DNA from 4 places in the Ochrobactrum sp. P6BSIII genome. Region 3 is predicted to be linked to each of the others. Evidence: predicted binding sites of a transcription regulator. Region 3 holds the regulator's gene; each other region holds the start of a gene.

What was found. Region 3 encodes PhoB, which activates phosphate uptake and scavenging genes when phosphate is short. Its sites were predicted from a motif close to TGTCATNNANCTGTCAT; they were not measured.
Region 1: FHW00_RS00545 (DUF2794 domain-containing protein) is a predicted target of PhoB. The motif match lies at 1,595-1,611, and genes of this name have one in related genera.
Region 2: FHW00_RS15285 (YdcH family protein) is a predicted target of PhoB. The motif match lies at 2,653-2,669, and genes of this name have one in related genera.
Region 4: FHW00_RS05465 (DUF3419 family protein) is a predicted target of PhoB. The motif match lies at 1,535-1,551, and genes of this name have one in related genera.

Annotation. Positions count from the first base shown of each region.
Region 1 is NZ_JACGXB010000001.1:129,278-133,487, forward strand. Features, by position in the region: gene acnA (aconitate hydratase AcnA) at 1-107, shown strand, start outside; gene FHW00_RS00540 (DUF1223 domain-containing protein) at 434-1,168, shown strand; gene FHW00_RS00545 (DUF2794 domain-containing protein) at 1,674-2,072, shown strand; gene FHW00_RS00550 (GNAT family N-acetyltransferase) at 2,085-2,630, opposite strand; gene FHW00_RS00555 (Bax inhibitor-1/YccA family protein) at 2,748-3,530, opposite strand; gene FHW00_RS00560 (ABC transporter permease) at 3,764-4,210, opposite strand, start outside.
Region 2 is NZ_JACGXB010000010.1:94,868-99,077, reverse strand. Features, by position in the region: gene FHW00_RS15305 (tetratricopeptide repeat protein) at 1-209, opposite strand, end outside; gene ykgO (type B 50S ribosomal protein L36) at 247-372, opposite strand; gene FHW00_RS15295 (5-(carboxyamino)imidazole ribonucleotide synthase) at 607-1,695, opposite strand; gene purE (5-(carboxyamino)imidazole ribonucleotide mutase) at 1,697-2,191, opposite strand; gene FHW00_RS15285 (YdcH family protein) at 2,295-2,498, opposite strand; gene FHW00_RS15280 (YdcH family protein) at 2,855-3,037, shown strand; gene FHW00_RS15275 (MFS transporter) at 3,323-4,210, opposite strand, start outside.
Region 3 is NZ_JACGXB010000001.1:279,752-283,961, reverse strand. Features, by position in the region: gene pstB (phosphate ABC transporter ATP-binding protein PstB) at 1-370, shown strand, start outside; gene phoU (phosphate signaling complex protein PhoU) at 466-1,188, shown strand; gene phoB (phosphate regulon transcriptional regulator PhoB) at 1,334-2,020, shown strand; gene FHW00_RS01250 (hypothetical protein) at 2,414-2,599, opposite strand; gene FHW00_RS01245 (cell wall hydrolase) at 2,656-3,603, shown strand; gene FHW00_RS01240 (hypothetical protein) at 3,683-3,955, opposite strand; gene FHW00_RS01235 (aminopeptidase) at 4,128-4,210, shown strand, end outside.
Region 4 is NZ_JACGXB010000003.1:236,185-240,394, reverse strand. Features, by position in the region: gene FHW00_RS05480 (J domain-containing protein) at 1-247, opposite strand, end outside; partial or broken gene FHW00_RS05475 (antifreeze protein) at 418-872, opposite strand; gene FHW00_RS05470 (hypothetical protein) at 1,014-1,232, opposite strand; gene FHW00_RS05465 (DUF3419 family protein) at 1,609-2,844, shown strand; gene FHW00_RS05460 (class I SAM-dependent methyltransferase) at 2,846-3,544, shown strand; gene FHW00_RS05455 (glycoside hydrolase family 25 protein) at 3,649-4,210, shown strand, end outside.

The sequences.
Region 1 (4,210 bases), 150 kb from region 3:
CGGTGAAGAAGGTTCCGCTGATCTGCCGCATCGATACGCTGGACGAACTGGACTACATGAAGAACGGCGGCATTCTGCAGACCGTTCTGCGCGATCTCGCTGCATAATCAGCGTCTGATTGAAACAAAAAGCCGCCGGAGCAATCCGGCGGCTTTTTTATTTTCCGGCAGTTTCAACGCCGAAACTCTCATTTTTGCGGTTTTCGCGCGCGAATCTCGACATTTCGGGATTGATATGACGCAAATAGAGCACACTTGCCCCGGAATCTCACCGCAACGTGAATTCCCATTGATCGACGCAATTCCTACATAATAGATGTCATCATCAATTAGTGCAGGATGAAACTAAAGTGACCGCTCAGCCCTCTTTTTATGGAACAGCCACATGGCTGACCGGCGATTTCCAGCCGGGTTGGCGCAACATATGCGCCGTTCTGGGGCTGGCTTTCACCGGTTGTGTCTCCATGCAAGGCTCCGCTTTGGCTGAAGCTGCGCCGAAGAAGACTGCCGTTATCGAGCTTTTCACCAGCCAAGGCTGCAAATCCTGCCCGAAGGCTGACGATAATTTTGCCAAATTCGCCGATGATCCGAGCGTGCTGGCGCTGTCGTTTCACGTCAATTACTGGGATTATATGGGGTGGCGCGACACGCTTGCTACCCAGGATAATACCGACCGGCAGAATGCCTATCGCAATTCCTTCAACGCGCGCATGATCTATACGCCGCAGGCCATCATCAACGGCCGGGCGGAGGTCAACGGTCGCGATGGCGGGGCTATCAACGCACAGATCGCTGCCGACAAGCTGACTGTGCCTGTCGCAATCAACCGGCTCGATGATGGTCGTTTGTCCATCGAAATCGGTGCTGGCGAAAAGCCGAAATCACCGGTGCATGTGGTGCTGTTCTATTTCCGCGATGCGGTGACCATACCGATCACCGAAGGCGAGAATGCCGGTCAGGATATCACTTACCGAAACACGGTGAGCGAGATCAACACGATCGGCATGTGGGACGGCAAGGCGCTGAAAATCGAACTCCCCGCTTCCGAACTGAAACGCAAGGATGTTTCCGGTTGCGCGGTCATTCTGCAGGAAACCAGGGACGACAATTCGCTCGGGCGCATCCATGGCGCGGCCATGTTCAAGGAAAAAGCGCCAGTCGGCCTCTGACCGCGGCGGCTTCAGCACAAACCATAGTTTTCAAATCCGGCAGCATTGTCGGATATCGAACATAGTCGTCACTTTTCGGGAAGGGTATCAGTCTCGGAGATCTGGAGACCGTATCAGTGTTGCGGCACGGTCGGACGAAGAAGGTTGGTTCGGCTCGGGCAGTCCTTTGGGCGGGGGGCTTGGGGTCGGACATACCCGAACCGAACCGTCTCAGGCAACACGTGGATGCTGAAGCCATAATCAGGCTGGAATGCGAAGCTGACAAGGCGAAAATGTGTTCAACGATCACCATTCCAGACAGACTTTCGTTTTTCGTGAACAACTAATGCACGATCAAACAGGCAGTGAATCTGGCGTTTTATGAGGGAAATCCCGGTCAATTGAACAGCAGGGCCGCCGCCTGCACTTGAATTTGTTTCACAAAAGCATCACCCTACTGTCATGCGCTTCGTTTCAGCGAAGACGCGCCTGCCGCTTCGCCACCCACAGGGCTGAAAGGAAGGACATGGATATTTCAAGCGCAGCAAGTGAGGATTCATCATCCTCGTCCAACGCGTCCGCGTCGCCAAAGGTCGTCTCACTCGACCGCGCCAGACCGACCCCCTCCACCATCAGTTTCGACCGGCATGAACTTGGCAAGATTCTGAACATTTATGGCCGGATGGTTGCCGCCGGGGCATGGCGTGACTACGCCATCGACCATTTGAGTGACCGGGCCGTCTTTTCCATCTTCCGGCGCGCCAGCGAGGTTCCGCTGTTCCGCATCGAGAAGAATCCCAAGCTGGCTCAAAAGCAGGGTGCTTATTCGGTTATCGCCGCAAGCGGGCTGATCATGAAGCGCGGCCATGAGCTGGAACGTGTGCTGCGCGTTTTTGACAAGAGCCTGAAACTCGTCGAGGCCTGAACGTCGCCGCGCTCAGGATGAGGATAGCGGCATCCTGCCCGGCTCAAGCGTGCGCCCGCCATTGAGCGACAGCTGCATCAGCACGGTATCCAGCCAGCGCCCGTGCTTGAAGCCTGAACCCTCGATCCGTCCGCAATGCTGGAAGCCTAGGCTTTCATGCAGCCGTACCGAACCAATATTGTTCTCACCATCGCCGATGACGGCCAATAGTTGCCGGAAACCCAAAACCGTTACCCGTTCGATCAGCTCGCGCAGGAGAAGCTTGCCGACGCCCTTATTCTTGGCCTCTGGCGCGATATAGATCGAATCCTCCGCAAGCCAGCGATAGGCCGGTCTGGTGCGGAAATAGCTGGCATAGGCATAGCCCAGCACCACGCCCTCCTCTTCCGCAATCAGAATTGGGAAACCCTGCTCGACAAAGCCCTCAAAGCGCTGTCGCAAATCTTCACGCGAGGGCGGCTCAACCTCATAAGACCCGGAACCGTTCAGCACGGCTTCGGTATAGATCGCAGTGATGGCATCGATGTCGGTGGGGAGGAAATCGCGAACGATGGGCATGAGGCAGAACCGGAGAAATGATTTTACACATTTCCAGCATGCATCATGAAACCGTCAGACAAAAGCAAAAAGGGCAGCGTTACCGCTGCCCTTTCGCATTCCAGCTTCTTCTGCTGATTAGTTACGGTTGCCCATGAACTGCAGCAGGAAGGTGAACATGTTGATGAAGTCGAGGTAGAGACGCAGCGCGCCCATCACGACCTTGCGGCCCTGCGTATCCGAAGCATCGCCTTCGTAATACATTTCCTTGATCGACTGCGTGTCGTAGGCGGTGAGGCCTGCGAAGATCAGAACACCGATCACCGAGATTGCAAACTGCAATGCCGAGGAGCCGAGGAAGATATTGACGACCGAAGCCAGGATCAGACCGAACAGGCCCATGATCAGGAACGAGCCCATAGCGGACAGATCACGCTTGGTCGTGTAGCCATAGAGCGACAGCGCACCGAAGGACGCGGCGGTCACGAAGAAGGTGCGAACGATGCTCTGGCCGGTGAAGACCAGGAAGATCGACGACAGCGACAGGCCGACGAGAGCTGCATAGCCCCAGAAGACGGCGTTAGCGGTCGAGACCGAAAGACGTTCGATGCGGAAGCTCAGGAAGAACACTGCCGCCAGCGGCGCAAGCATCACCACCCAGCGCAGCGGCGAGGTGTAGAGCGCGACGCCAAGGCCCGTGAGCATCTTGCCGTTAGCAAGCTGCGCGACGGCTGCGGACGGGTCCGTCGTCGTTGCGAGTGCCGCAACGGCGAATGCAGCAAGGCCGGTAACGGCCAGGCCGATAGCCATCATGTTATAGACGCCCAGCATATAGCTGCGCAGACCCTGATCGATGCCTGCATCGGCGCGAGCGCCGCCTACGGGCCTCTGCTGCGCCTGAATATTGCGAAAGTCAGCCATGACTTAAATCCTCTTGCCATGTCCCGTCCGGTGTCGGGGCGCTCATTCCGGCGAGCCGCCGCCAGGCGCCGCTGGCGGGACTCCAGCATGCCTGCCTGACATTATGGGGATTATGGCCCTCACGTACAAGTACCGCCTGTAAAAAAACGCGAGGGTCACGGCGAAAAACCGAACCGCATTCTCCATACGATCCAATGGCTTATGCTTTTTGAGCCCCCCACATTACAAATCGCTCATATAGTCCGGAGCACTTGTGCAGGCTTCTGGCCCAGCACGCGCCATGTACCGGCCAATCCGAAACCGACCGTCAGCACCAGCGCAACCGCCACGGTCATCAGCGCCACATCAGGCAGGAAGCTCGCCTTGAGCTTCATGATTTCCACCACGACATACCAGCCAGCCGCACTGCCGGCGGCAAGTGCAAAAAGGGCTGTCGCGAGACCGAGCAGCATATATTCCATGACATAGGCTGCAATCAGCGTGCCGCGTGTGGCCCCCAGCGTCTTCAGGACGACAGCATCGTGTACCCGGGCGCGGTTGCCCGCAGCCAGCGCACCGCCCAGCACCAGAACCGAAGCGGCAAGCGCAATGGAAGCCGCAGCGCGAATGGCTGTTGCAAGCTGGCTGATGAGATCATTGGCGACATTGAGCGCATCGGTCACGCTGACTGTCGTGACAGC
Region 2 (4,210 bases), on a different contig from region 3:
GGCTGCGTCGAATCTGGCTTCTGCTCGCTGTCTGCGCCAATTTGCACGGGCGTGAGCGGAGCGATCAGCGGGGAATTCAAAGGCGCCTTATCAGGCGTCATCTCGGCGCGTGCGCCGTCGACAAACAATGTCGCCGCACCGAATGCGGCAACCGTCGCAAAAATCTTCAGACATGCAAAAACGTTCCGCATATGCATAGATTTCCCTATGCACGGCGGAACGTCAAATGCAAAATCAAAAATAAGATTAGCCCTGACGAGCCTTGTAGCGCGGAGCAGTCTTATTGATGATGTAAACGCGGCCCTTGCGGCGGACCAGCTGGCAGTCGCGATGACGGCCCTTAAGCGCTTTAAGCGAGTTCTTGATCTTCATGTCAATCACCGGTCTGGTTGGCCCATCGACATGAACACGCCGCCGGGCTTCATAAAAACAGCGCCCAAGGCGCCAATTGATTACAGACACGGTATATGTGCCTGAAGGGTTGGCCGAAATACACAAGGTTTCGGGTAAATGTCAACTCCTGCGCGGCAGATTCACGGGTGAGGGGCCGAAAATCTTGTCGCAGACGGCGGAGTCATCGGGAATCGTCAAGATTCCCGACAAAGCTTAGCTCGCGCGGGGCTTGATATGGGTCACATGGCCCATTTTCCGGCCTTCGCGGGCTTCCTTTTTGCCGTAGAGATGCAGCACGGCATTGGGTTCCAAGAGAATCGCTGGCACCTTGTCGACATCATTGCCGATCAGGTTTTCCATCACGCAATCGGAATGCCTGTCCGTATTGCCAAGCGGCAGTCCGGCAACCGCACGGATATGCTGTTCAAACTGCGAGATTGCGCAGGCGGCTTCCGTCCAGTGGCCGGAATTGTGCACGCGTGGCGCAAATTCATTGGCGAGCAGCGAGCCATCCTTCAAGACGAAGAATTCAAGTCCCAGAACGCCGACATAATCGAGTGCGTGCAAGAGCTTCTCTGCGGCCTGCCGCGCAGCATCAGCCGTCTGTGCGGTGATGTGGGCAGGAACGGTCGATGTCGAGAGAATGCCGTCCTTATGCACGTTTTCGGCAATGTCGTAGATGGCGACATTGCCGCTGCGGTCACGGGCGGCAATGACCGAGACTTCACGTTCGAAATCGACAAAACCTTCGAGGATGGCCGGGGCGTTGTTGATGGCGACCAGCGCGTCATGGGCCGCGGTTTCGTCCAGCGATGTCAGGCGCACCTGTCCCTTGCCGTCATAGCCGAGGCGGCGGGTCTTGAGGATGCCGCGTTCGCCGAGCGCACCGAGCGCTGCGATCAGCGTTTCCTCATCGTCAACCAAACGCCATGGCGCGGTTTCAATGCCGCTTTCGTTGAGGAACTGCTTTTCGTTGAAGCGATCCTGCGAGATTTCAAGCGCTGCCGGCGGCGGTAAAACAATTGCGGTCTCGGCGAGCTTGTCGGCGGCGCTGACCGGCACGTTTTCGAATTCATAGGTGATAACGTCTGACGCAGCGGCGAGTTCGGCCAGTGCTTTTGGATCGTCATAGGCTGCCACGATCTGGCGGTTTGCCACCTGCGCCGCCGGGCAATCTGCCTGCGGTTCGAGAATGACCGTCTGGAAGCCGAGGCGTGCGGCGGCCATGGCGAGCATGCGGCCCAGCTGTCCGCCGCCGATGATGCCGATCGTCGCTCCGGATTGAAGTGCGGATTTTTCCATATCAGACCTCATTGGTAGGACGTTCAGCCACGCTCTCGGTCTGGGCGCTACGCCACTCATCGAGACGTGCGGCAAGGGCGTCGTCGTGGAGCGCCAGAACGGCAGCGGCGAGCAGGGCGGCATTGACGGCGCCGGCGCGTCCAATGGCCAGCGTGCCGACGGGGATGCCGGCAGGCATCTGCACGATGGACAGGAGCGAGTCCTGTCCCGACATCGTCTTCGACTGGACCGGTACGCCGAAGACGGGCAGGGGCGTCATGGCGGCGGTCATGCCGGGAAGATGCGCCGCGCCGCCTGCACCGGCGATCACGACCTTGAAGCCTTCAGCCTTCGCGCCCTTGGCGAAAGCGACCAGCCGGTCCGGCGTGCGATGAGCGGAAACGATACGGGCGTCGAAGCCGATACCCAGCGCCTCCAGCGTGTCTGCGGCATGGCGCATGGTTTCCCAATCAGATTGGCTGCCCATGATAATGGCGACGTCGGCTGTAACGCTCATTGATCTGTCCTGCTCTGTTTCATGCGTTCGCGGATGAGATGTTGCGTGGATAAAAATGATAAAGCCGGGCGAACCCCGGCTTTGTTTTCAATATGAGACGCAATCAGGCAATGATGTCAGGAATGACCTGATCTTCCATTTCCTGAAGCTTGTCCTTGATTGCGAGTTTTTTCTTCTTCATGCGCTGGACGCGCAACTGGTCGCAGCCGACAGCTATCATCGCATTGATGGCTGCATCGAAATCCGCGTGTTCCTGTTTCAGACGTGCGACGGCCAACCTGATCTCGGCCTGTTCCTGATCGGACATGCGGAACCCCATTCTGTTGAATAGTTTTACGGGCTGCGTCGAACCTTGGTCAAGGCACGTCACAAGCCCGTTTCGGGCAAGCCCTTATCACATTTTTCGCGATTGGAAAATGCTACCACGACAAAATCGACTTTGCACCAAACTCATGCCAAACTGTCATGGTTCTGTCATGGATAGCGGCTGTCGAAGGCGACAAATCAAAACCGCGTCCCTGACAGCCGGGACTGTGTGTCTGGCCCGGATAAACAGGAGGTGTGCCGGGCGTTCATGCAGTTGAGCAAATGGAGCAACAGCACCTGCCACGGAGGTTGGTCTGGCTGTTCCATTATTGTGTGGAAATCAACCAAGGAGAACTGATGATGGCTATCGAGTCCCATCTTGCCACGCTTGAAAAGAAGCACGGCGCTCTGGAGCAGGAAATTTCCGATGCTTTGGCGTCACCGGCAATGGATGATCTTCACGTCGCGTCTCTCAAGCGCAAGAAGCTTATGCTGAAGGACCAGATTGAGAAGCTTAGATCTCAGGTAACGCGTCACTGACGCTAGCGCCCGCCGGGCGCACAAACAGGGAAAGCCGCAAAGGCGCTTCAAGCCATTTCATATCGGACGTGGAACAGACCGGCGAAAGCCGGGTGTTGCTGCCCTGATATCGCATTAAGCATCTCGGCCAGAACGGTCGAATGGCGGTTGGGCTTTTGATGGCTGTATCTGGGGCTGTAGTTGGCGGCTGTGCCTCAGCCGCCAAACATTCTGATTCATATATTTTTATCAGCGTATTTTCAGCGCCTTCATGCTCTCGCGCGTCTGGCGACCTGACCTGTCACATCAGCTTTCTGCTTCAGCTCTCGGATCGAGGTTCATCGCTTCCGGCGTTGCACCACGTTCGGAAGGCATGCTCTTAAACTGATCTTTTTCTTCTTTCGGCACAGCGGCACGCTGGCGCGAGCGGAACAGCGCGTATCCGGTAATGGAAATATGCGCCAGCATGGTGATGGCAAAGAGCCCGGATGGCCAGAATATATCCATGGCGGCAGCGGCCAGAAGCGGCCCGAGCATGGTGCCGAAGCCGTAAAGCAGCAGCAGGCCGCTGGAAACCTTCACAAAGCTTTCCGCCGTTGCATGGTCATTGGCATGAGCAACGGCAACGGGATAGAGCGCATAGGCAAGCGCGCCGTAGCAGCCTGTCATGACGATGATGACCGGCCCGCTTGATGGTCCGACGAGAAATGCGATCAGACCGACGAAAGCGGCCAGCGCTGCGACGCCTGCCAGCACAAAACGGCGATCCACCAGATCGGAAATACGTCCGATAGGGATCTGCATCAAAGCGCCCGCAGCGATGGTCACGCTGACCATGAGAGCGATTTCGGTGGTCGATATGCCGGATTTCGCGCCAAAGACAGCCCCGAGCGTGCCCCATGCGCCATTGGCAATGCCGATCAATATGCAGCCGACGAAGGCGGCAGGCGAGTTGCGGTAAAGCGCCTTGAGATCAAGCTGGACTTCGGTGAGCGGTCGCGGGCTGACGGCCGTGGAAATAGCGGTTGGAATGAGCGCGAGGCAGAAGAGAATGCCGCAGATCATGAACAGGTGGTCGGAATGCACATCACCGCCTGCGACCAGCATCTGGCCGGACATGGTGGCCCCGTAATTGACCATCATATAGAGGCCGAAGATCTTGCCGCGTGATTCATTGGTGGCGCGTTCGTTGAG
Region 3 (4,210 bases):
GAAGGCCAGCCTGTTCGAGGAAGTGAAGGATCGCCTTCACGATGCGGGAACGGGTCTTTCCGGTGGTCAGCAGCAGCGCCTGTGCATTGCACGTGCGATTGCGGTTAGCCCGGAAGTCATTCTGATGGACGAACCCTGCTCGGCGCTCGATCCGATTGCCACGGCAAAGGTGGAAGAGCTGATCGACGAACTGCGCCAGAACTACACGATCGTCATCGTCACCCACTCCATGCAGCAGGCGGCTCGCGTTTCGCAGCGCACCGCCATGTTCCATCTCGGCAATCTGGTCGAAGTGGGCGATACGGAAACGATGTTCACTGCGCCGACCGAAAAGCGCACGCAGGACTACATCACCGGACGCTTTGGCTAACGGACTGGGGCAGGGGACAAGTCTCCCTTGCTCGCGGACTGTGCCAGAACCAACAGAAGTGCGGCTTCCCCGCAATTTATATTACGAGGTCTACCATGCCGTCTCAGCATACCGTTCGTTCCTACGATGAGGAACTGAAGTTTCTCACCCACAAGATCGCCGAAATGGGCGGACATGCGGAACGTATGGTCGAACAGTCGGTCGCCGCTATTGTCAACGCGGACAACGCTCTCGCACAGCGCGTCATTTCCGACGACCTGATCCTCGACGCCAGCGAACGCGAAATCGACGACAAGGCCGTGATGATCATCGCCAAGCGTCAGCCAATGGCTGTCGATCTGCGCGAGATTATCGGTTCGATCCGTATCTCCGCAGATCTGGAGCGTGTTGGCGATCTGGGCAAGAACATTGCCAAGCGCGTTGCAGCCGTTTCGGAGTCCCGCCAGCCGGTCAAGCTCTATCGTGGCCTTGAAACTCTGGCCGAACTGGCGCTGACCCAGCTGAAAGACGTGCTCGACGCCTATGCGTCGCGCTCGGTGCAGCAGATCAATGTCGTGCGTGATCGCGACGACGAGATCGACGCCATGTACACCTCGCTGTTCCGTGAGCTGCTCACCTATATGATGGAAGATCCGCGCAATATTTCTGCCTGCACGCATCTTCTGTTCTGCGCCAAGAATATCGAGCGCATCGGCGACCATGCGACCAACATCGCGGAGACCGTCTATTACATCGTGACCGGCCTGCAGATGCCTGCCGAACGACCGAAGGAAGACCTGAGCCACGGCATCGTCGTGGATGAGGCACGCAAGCCCTGAGTAAGCGCTGCGTTTGGAGCACATCAGGACGGCTTTGCCGAAAGGTGCTCCAAATGCGGTGGAGAATGAGTGAATAGCGCGGCGACACGCGGTCGATGGGGGGACGTGTATCTTCCGCTCGCCGGATTTTAATAGGGAATATTGGATGTCACAGGTACCCAAAATCGCTGTGGTGGAAGACGAAGAAGCGCTGAGCGTTCTGCTGCGCTATAATCTTGAGGCTGAGGGCTATCAGGTGGATACGATGCTACGCGGCGACGAGGCTGAAATCGCGCTGCGCGAGAACGTACCGGATCTTCTCATCCTCGATTGGATGCTTCCTGGCGTATCCGGCATCGAACTGTGCCGCCGTCTGCGCCAGTGGCCGGAAACGGAACGTTTGCCGGTCATCATGCTGACCGCTCGCGGTGAGGAAAGCGAACGCGTTCGCGGCTTGAGCGTCGGTGCTGACGATTACGTGGTGAAGCCGTTCTCTACCCCTGAGCTTCTGGCTCGCGTCAAGGCCATGCTGCGTCGCGCCAATCCAAGCCTGCTGTCGCATGTGCTGAAGGTCGGTGACCTGGTGCTCGACCGCCAGCAGCATCGTGTTTACCGCAAGGAAAAGGAAGTTCGTCTTGGACCGACGGAGTTCCGCCTGCTGGAATATTTCATGATGTCGCCGGGTCGCGTGTTCTCACGCAGCCAGCTTCTCGATGGTGTCTGGGGACCGGACATTTATGTCGATGATCGCACCGTCGACGTCCATGTCGGACGCCTGCGCAAGGCTATCAACTTGGGTCGCGCGCTCGATCCGATCCGCACGGTACGCGGCGCCGGTTATTCTTTCGGCTGATTGAACTTCGATAAAAACTGCTCTTTGAGCCCGTCTTTCGTGACCGAAAGGCGGGCTCGATCACTTTTGGACGTGCCCGTTTTGCCAGTTGCTCAAGCCACCCGATTCGGCCAGATGAGGCGCTGAAAAGCCCTAAAATGGCCAATCTCACGGAATGTTACGCAGCTTGCATCAAAGTTGAAGGAACCGGCGCAGGACTTGCTAAAACAGTTACGCCGCAGATTTTCCCAGCCCGATGAAGCAAGATATATCAAAATTTTACAGCAGTTGCGAATTAAGGCAGCGATGTGGCCTGTATTGGGGAACTATGATTTCCATCAAATCAAAGGTTTATCTCTTTTCTCTAGGTTCATTAAGAAATTATTAATAGTTTTGAATGGTTTGTGTGGGTAATTACGCTCGTGATTCGGGTTTCATTTGCAGCCGTTTCGATGGTTTCAGCAATTTCGGAATTTGACCCATTGCCTTTTTTTGGCCTAAAAATTCCAAAACCTTGAAGAAGACGAGCGACGGCAGGTTGTTTGATTTTTGATCTTCGCTTGCTTTGACTTGCACCGCAGCTAGACCCGCACTGGTCATTATTGGCCTTCGGATCGACTGCTTCAGTTAAGGGTCCTGAATATGAGACTGAGCCGTTGACGCGCGCTGGTAATTGGAAGCTGCCTGTATTGGCAGGACTGCTCGTAGCGCCCTTCGTAGTGACGGGCTGCACGACGACCGGCACCACAGCCAAGACTGAGAAGACGGCGGCTGTAAGCCACGTCAAGTCGGTTAACGGCGTCAAGACCTATACCTACACGGCGAAGGACAAGGAGTGCCTCGAGCGCGCAATGTTCTTCGAATCGAACCGTTCCAGCCCTGATGGTCTGATGGCCGTTGGTACGGTCGTCATGAACCGCCTCGCATCGGGCCGTTATCCGGATACGATCTGTGGCGTTGTTGGCCAGAAGAACCAGTTCGCGCCCGGCGTGCTCAGCCGCAAGATGGAATCGGGCAAACTGCCCGACGTTCAGGCCGCAGCCGATGCTGTGCTGAAGGGCCAGCGCCATCCGAAGCTGAAGAACGCCATGTTCTTCCACACGGCTGGCCTGTCATTCCCGTATGACAACATGCATTACGTGCTGGTTGCCGGCGGTAATTCGTTCTACGAGAAGCGCAATCGCGACGGTTCGTTGCAGAACCCGGTGCCGCAGGAGCCATACAATCTGGCTCTCGCCTATTCGCCGCAGTCGCCATCCACGCCGCAAGATCCGTCTTATGACGTGACGCTGCCACAGGCCGGACCCGTGCCGGAAGCAGCGCCCACCGTACAGGTCGCGCTGGCGGATGCCGCAAAGATGGAAACCTCTATACGGGGCAGCGGCCTTGGCCCGCAGGCACGTGGCAATCGCCTCTCGCACCAGAATGGTGTAGCGCAGGCACAGCCGCAGATTCAGCAGGTCGCGTCCTACCAGCCGCAATTCGATACGTCTGCGCCTGCCAGCCAGCCGCAAACGCTCGGCTATGCCGCAGCAGACCAGAAGCAGGCCGATGCAATCGGCGCGCTGCTTCTGTCGCAGGATCGTCCAGAAACGCCTCTATAAGTTGATTTGAACAGCTTCGGTGCGGGCTAATCTTTCCGATTGGCCCGCATTTTCATTTGAGCCCCGCAATCTGCCGTAATTAGCGGGGGCGAACTACGACCGGACGATAGATCGGCTGATAGAGCATGATTGGCCGGTCGTAAAAATCGACGCGGTTTTCCCATGCGCGGCGATCCGCCCGGCGGTCGAGATCGAGCCGTTGCAGACAGTTGGCAAATGCGTCGGTCCGAGGCTTGAAACCATAGCCGAGACATGTCCGTTCATCGGCAGCGCGGCGCTCTTCCGGCGTCATGGTGACACAACCGGCCAGCAGGCCTGCAAGTCCCAATAATACAAGCGCTTTCTTGTTCATTCTCTTTGCTTTCCATATCGCTGACCGCAGCATCGAGTATAGACCATATCCTGAAAAGAACGTGGTTTAATTGCGCCATCTGATAAACTGGCGGCGAGTGTACAGAAGTGATTCTTTCATGGCGCCCCCTTTCTTGAGGGAGGCGCTTTCGCATCAAAGAGGTCCGCAGCCCATGGCTCACGATATGCAAAATCCCGTCATCGATCCGGTAAAGCTCGAACGTCTGGCTGAAGTAGCCGTTCGCGTCGGCCTGCA
Region 4 (4,210 bases), on a different contig from region 3:
CCACATGAGCAGTTTCTTCCTGCGGCACCGCAAATATATCCTGAAAGGCGCGTATCTCGTCCTGCGTCACGACACCGTCGGCTTTCGCCATTTTGGCGGACAGGGCGATCATGGCAATCGAAAAGGCAACCCGCCTGCGCGTATCGGCATCGCCTTCAAAAACGGTGCGCACAGCCTCGATAACGCCTGTAATGGCGTTCGACGTCACTGACGCCACAAACTCACCGATGCGAACCCAAATCGACATGGTTCTGTTCTACAAAATTCCGTCGCTGCTGAAAACCGCCCGCATGAAGCGCAGTCGAAAAAACAATTATTTATATGCTCTTATCACCGGTCTGTGATGAGAAATGCGCCGGACCGAAAGATTATTGCGCTGATTACGCTTCAACCATCAAACCGGAACACTGATCCAGTTCAGTTGGATTGCACCGCGTTCTGGCGCTCAGTGAAAGAGCGCTGCGCCGTTGCGGCAGCCGCTTCTCCCGCGGCCTGAGCCTGTTCTTCATTCTGTCCGACCGCCTTTGCAGCGGAAACGGCATTGGTACGCGCACGTTCAATGGCAGCGGCCTGTTCCTCAGGCATATTCACACCGGCATTGTCACGCAAGGCCTTGACGAGATCCGGACCTTTTTTGTCCGATGCGCCTTCCGCCGGTGTGGCAGGCTGCGAAACAGCACTTCCGTCCTGCGCCGGAGCAGCGGCCTTCTCGTCATTGCCCTTGCCGCAAGCAGCAAGCGCAACCAGAACAATGGCGGCAACGAAGAACAAGGTGTTACGGTTCATGATCAAAGCCATAGCCGAAGACAGCCTGCGTTTAAACACGGAAATCGCTTGCGCGCCGTCTTTCCCGTAAAATGCCGCGGGATCATTCATTCAATGCAATTCCTTCTGGGACAAATGGCGATCCAGTTTCCCGGATCGCCATTCCTATGACATTTATCATACGGGACTATGACAGCTCACCGGCTGCAACTTGCCCGCACTTGCTTGGTGCTAAATAACAAGCCCGCTTAATTAGCAGGTGCGCTACCTGTACCGCCTGTACCCGTTCCCGGAGTAGCCGGAGCAGGCGTTGCAGGCGTGGTCGTCGTATCATGGTTCGAAGGTGCGGCAGGCGCAGCCGGTGCCGGTGCGGGAGCGTTGCTGGCGCCGTCATCCTTCTTCTCATTGCAGGCGGCAAGGCCCAGAAGCGACACGGCGGCAACAGACGTAATCAGAAACTTCTTCATATTGTCTCTCCTTCCTAGCGTGGGTCTGCTCGTTGCGAGCTTATCCCTGTTGAGCATGGCGCAATATGCGCAGAACACCCCTCTGCTCTCTTCGTAGCTTTCTTCGTGTTCGGCCGGCTCCTTACCGGTCGACCACTTTTGCGGTTGGATCAGGCACAGAAGTCCTGTCGATACCCACCGTCACAGAAGAAAACGGCAGCGACGAGGAAAGGTTCTCTCAAATAGTCTTACTGCCCGTAATAAAACGCCAAGATTGCAGGTACTTACTCGCGCATTTCGCTGTCAGAAAGCGGTCATTAATCCGTCAATCCCCTGTCATGCCCCGGTGTTTAACTTTTTGAAACCAAGCGCGGGATTCGTCCCAAAGGGGAATTTTATGGCCGAACAATCAGCTGACGGTACCATTCTGAAGCGTGCAGTAACCCAGAACCATGCGCTGTCCCGCGCTGGCTTTTCGGAAAGATTGTTCGCCTGGCTCTTCAAGGGGCTGGTCTATCCGCAGATCTGGGAAGACCCCGATGTGGACATGACGGCGCTCGCCATTCAGCCCGGTCATCGCATCGTCACCATCGCGTCCGGCGGCTGTAACGCCTTGTCCTATCTCACCGCCGATCCGGCCCGCGTCGAAGCCGTGGACCTCAACGAGGCCCATGTCGCCTTCAACCGGCTGAAACTCGCGGCGCTCAAGAACCTGCCCGATTACAGCGCCTTCTACCGCTTCTATGGCAAGGCAGACGACAAGACCAATCTTGCCGCCTACAAGCGCTTCGTGCGTCCGCATCTCGATGCCGAAAGCCGCGCTTACTGGGAAAAGCGCAAATGGAACGGTCGCCAGCGCATTTCGATCTTCTGGCGCGACCTCTACCGTCACGGCCTGCTGGGTGTGTTCATCGGCATGGGGCATCGCGTGGCGCGCCTCTACGGCATCGACCCGCGCGATATCCTCAAGTCGCGCACTATGGAAGAACAGCGCAGCTTCTTCGACACGGCGCTCGCGCCATTGTTCGAAAAGCGCATGGTGCGCTGGGCAACAGCGCGCAAATCTTCGCTGTTCGGCCTTGGCATCCCGCCCCAGCAATATGACGCACTCGCTACCGCCGGAAATGGCAATATGGCCGAAGTGCTGCGCAGCCGCCTCGAGAAACTCGCCTGCGGCTTTCCGCTGACGGAAAACTACTTCGCCTGGCAGGCTTTCGGGCGCGGCTATAGCGGCGATGAGGAAACCGGCCCGCTGCCGCCTTATCTGTCACGCGCCAATTTCGAAACGGTGCGCACCCGCGCCGACCGCATGACCGTCCAGAACGCCAATTACACCGACTTTCTGGCTGCCAAGCCTGCTGCATCGGTGGATCGCTATATCCTTCTCGACGCGCAGGACTGGATGAACGACAGCCAGCTGAATGCCGTCTGGACCGAAATCACACGTACTGCCGCGCCGGGCGCTCGCGTGATTTTCCGTACCGCCGCCGAACCGAGCCTGCTGCCGGGTCGCGTTGAGCCGGAGATCCTCGACCGCTGGGAATATCGCGCCGAAGAATCCCGCGCTTTGCACGACCGCGACCGCTCGTCGATCTATGGCGGCTTTCACCTCTATGTCCTGAAGGACGCCTGACATGTTGCAAAGCCCGGAAGGAAGCCGTGCGAGCGCACAGGGCAATGGCCAGGGTGCAAGCCATGCGCGTTTGATGGACAAGGTGTACCGCCATCAGCGCCATTTCTATGATGCGACCCGCAAATATTACCTTCTGGGTCGCGACCAGATGATCGCGACACTCCATGTGCCGGATGGCGGCAGCGTTCTGGAAATCGGCTGCGGCACCGGTCGCAACCTCGTCAAAACGGCGCAGCACTACCCCGATGCGAAACTTTACGGCATCGATATTTCAGCAGAAATGCTGGATACGGCCCGCAGCGCCGCCAGACGTGCTGGAATCGAAAGCCGTACTGAGCTTGAACTCGCAGATGCAGCGCAGTTCGATCCCGAGCAGCTTTTCCGTCAAACCGGCTTCGACCGCATCTTCATTTCTTACGCCATATCAATGATCCCGCAATGGCAATCGGTCATTCGCGAAAGCATCCGGCATCTCGGACCGGAGGGCGAACTGCATGTCGTCGATTTCGGCGATCAAGGCCGCCTGCCCGGATGGTTCAAACGTAGCCTCTACACATGGCTCGACTGGTTCCATGTGACGCCGCGTCAGGACATGTTAGCCGTATGTGAGCGGCTTGCAGCCGAGCGCGGCCTGTCGGTGGAACGCCGCGTGCTTTATCGCGGCTTTGCGTGGATCGCCGTTATTCGCGCTTCTGCTTAAAATTAGGAGCAAGAACAGCACTGGGCTGATGACGACCGGTCGCGGATCGCGTAACCGTTGTAGGGACTGATTCGCGACACCGGAAACCCTGCATGAAACGTCTCATGAGCCGTCTGGCCAGCCGCAATTTTCTTGGCTCCTGCTTTGCCTCCTGCATGGGCGTCGTTCTGCTTTCAGCCTGTACGACAGTGGATTACGATTTTTCTGATGTGAAAAAGCACGGCACGGTCGCCCGCATTCCGCCGCCATCGGGATCAGTGAAGGCGCCACGCTTTGGCGACCGCGATCCGCATGACTGGACAGGCAAGACGCCGTGGCACTATCCGATCCACGGCACCGACGTTTCAAAATACCAGGTCAACACCGACTGGAGCGCCGTGCGCGCCAGCGGCATCTCCTTTGCCTTCATCAAGGCGACCGAGGGCGGCGACCGTGTGGACGACCGTTTTACCGAGCATTGGAATGGCACACGCGAGGCGGGCATTCCCCGCAGCGCCTATCATTTCTATTATTTCTGCCGTCCGGCCATCGAACAGGCCCGCTGGTATATCCAGAATGTGCCGCGCGATCCTTCCGCGCTGCCGCCGGTTCTCGATATGGAATGGAACCCGCAATCGCCAACCTGCAAATTGCGGCCCAATGCGGCGGTTGTGCGCAAGGAAATGC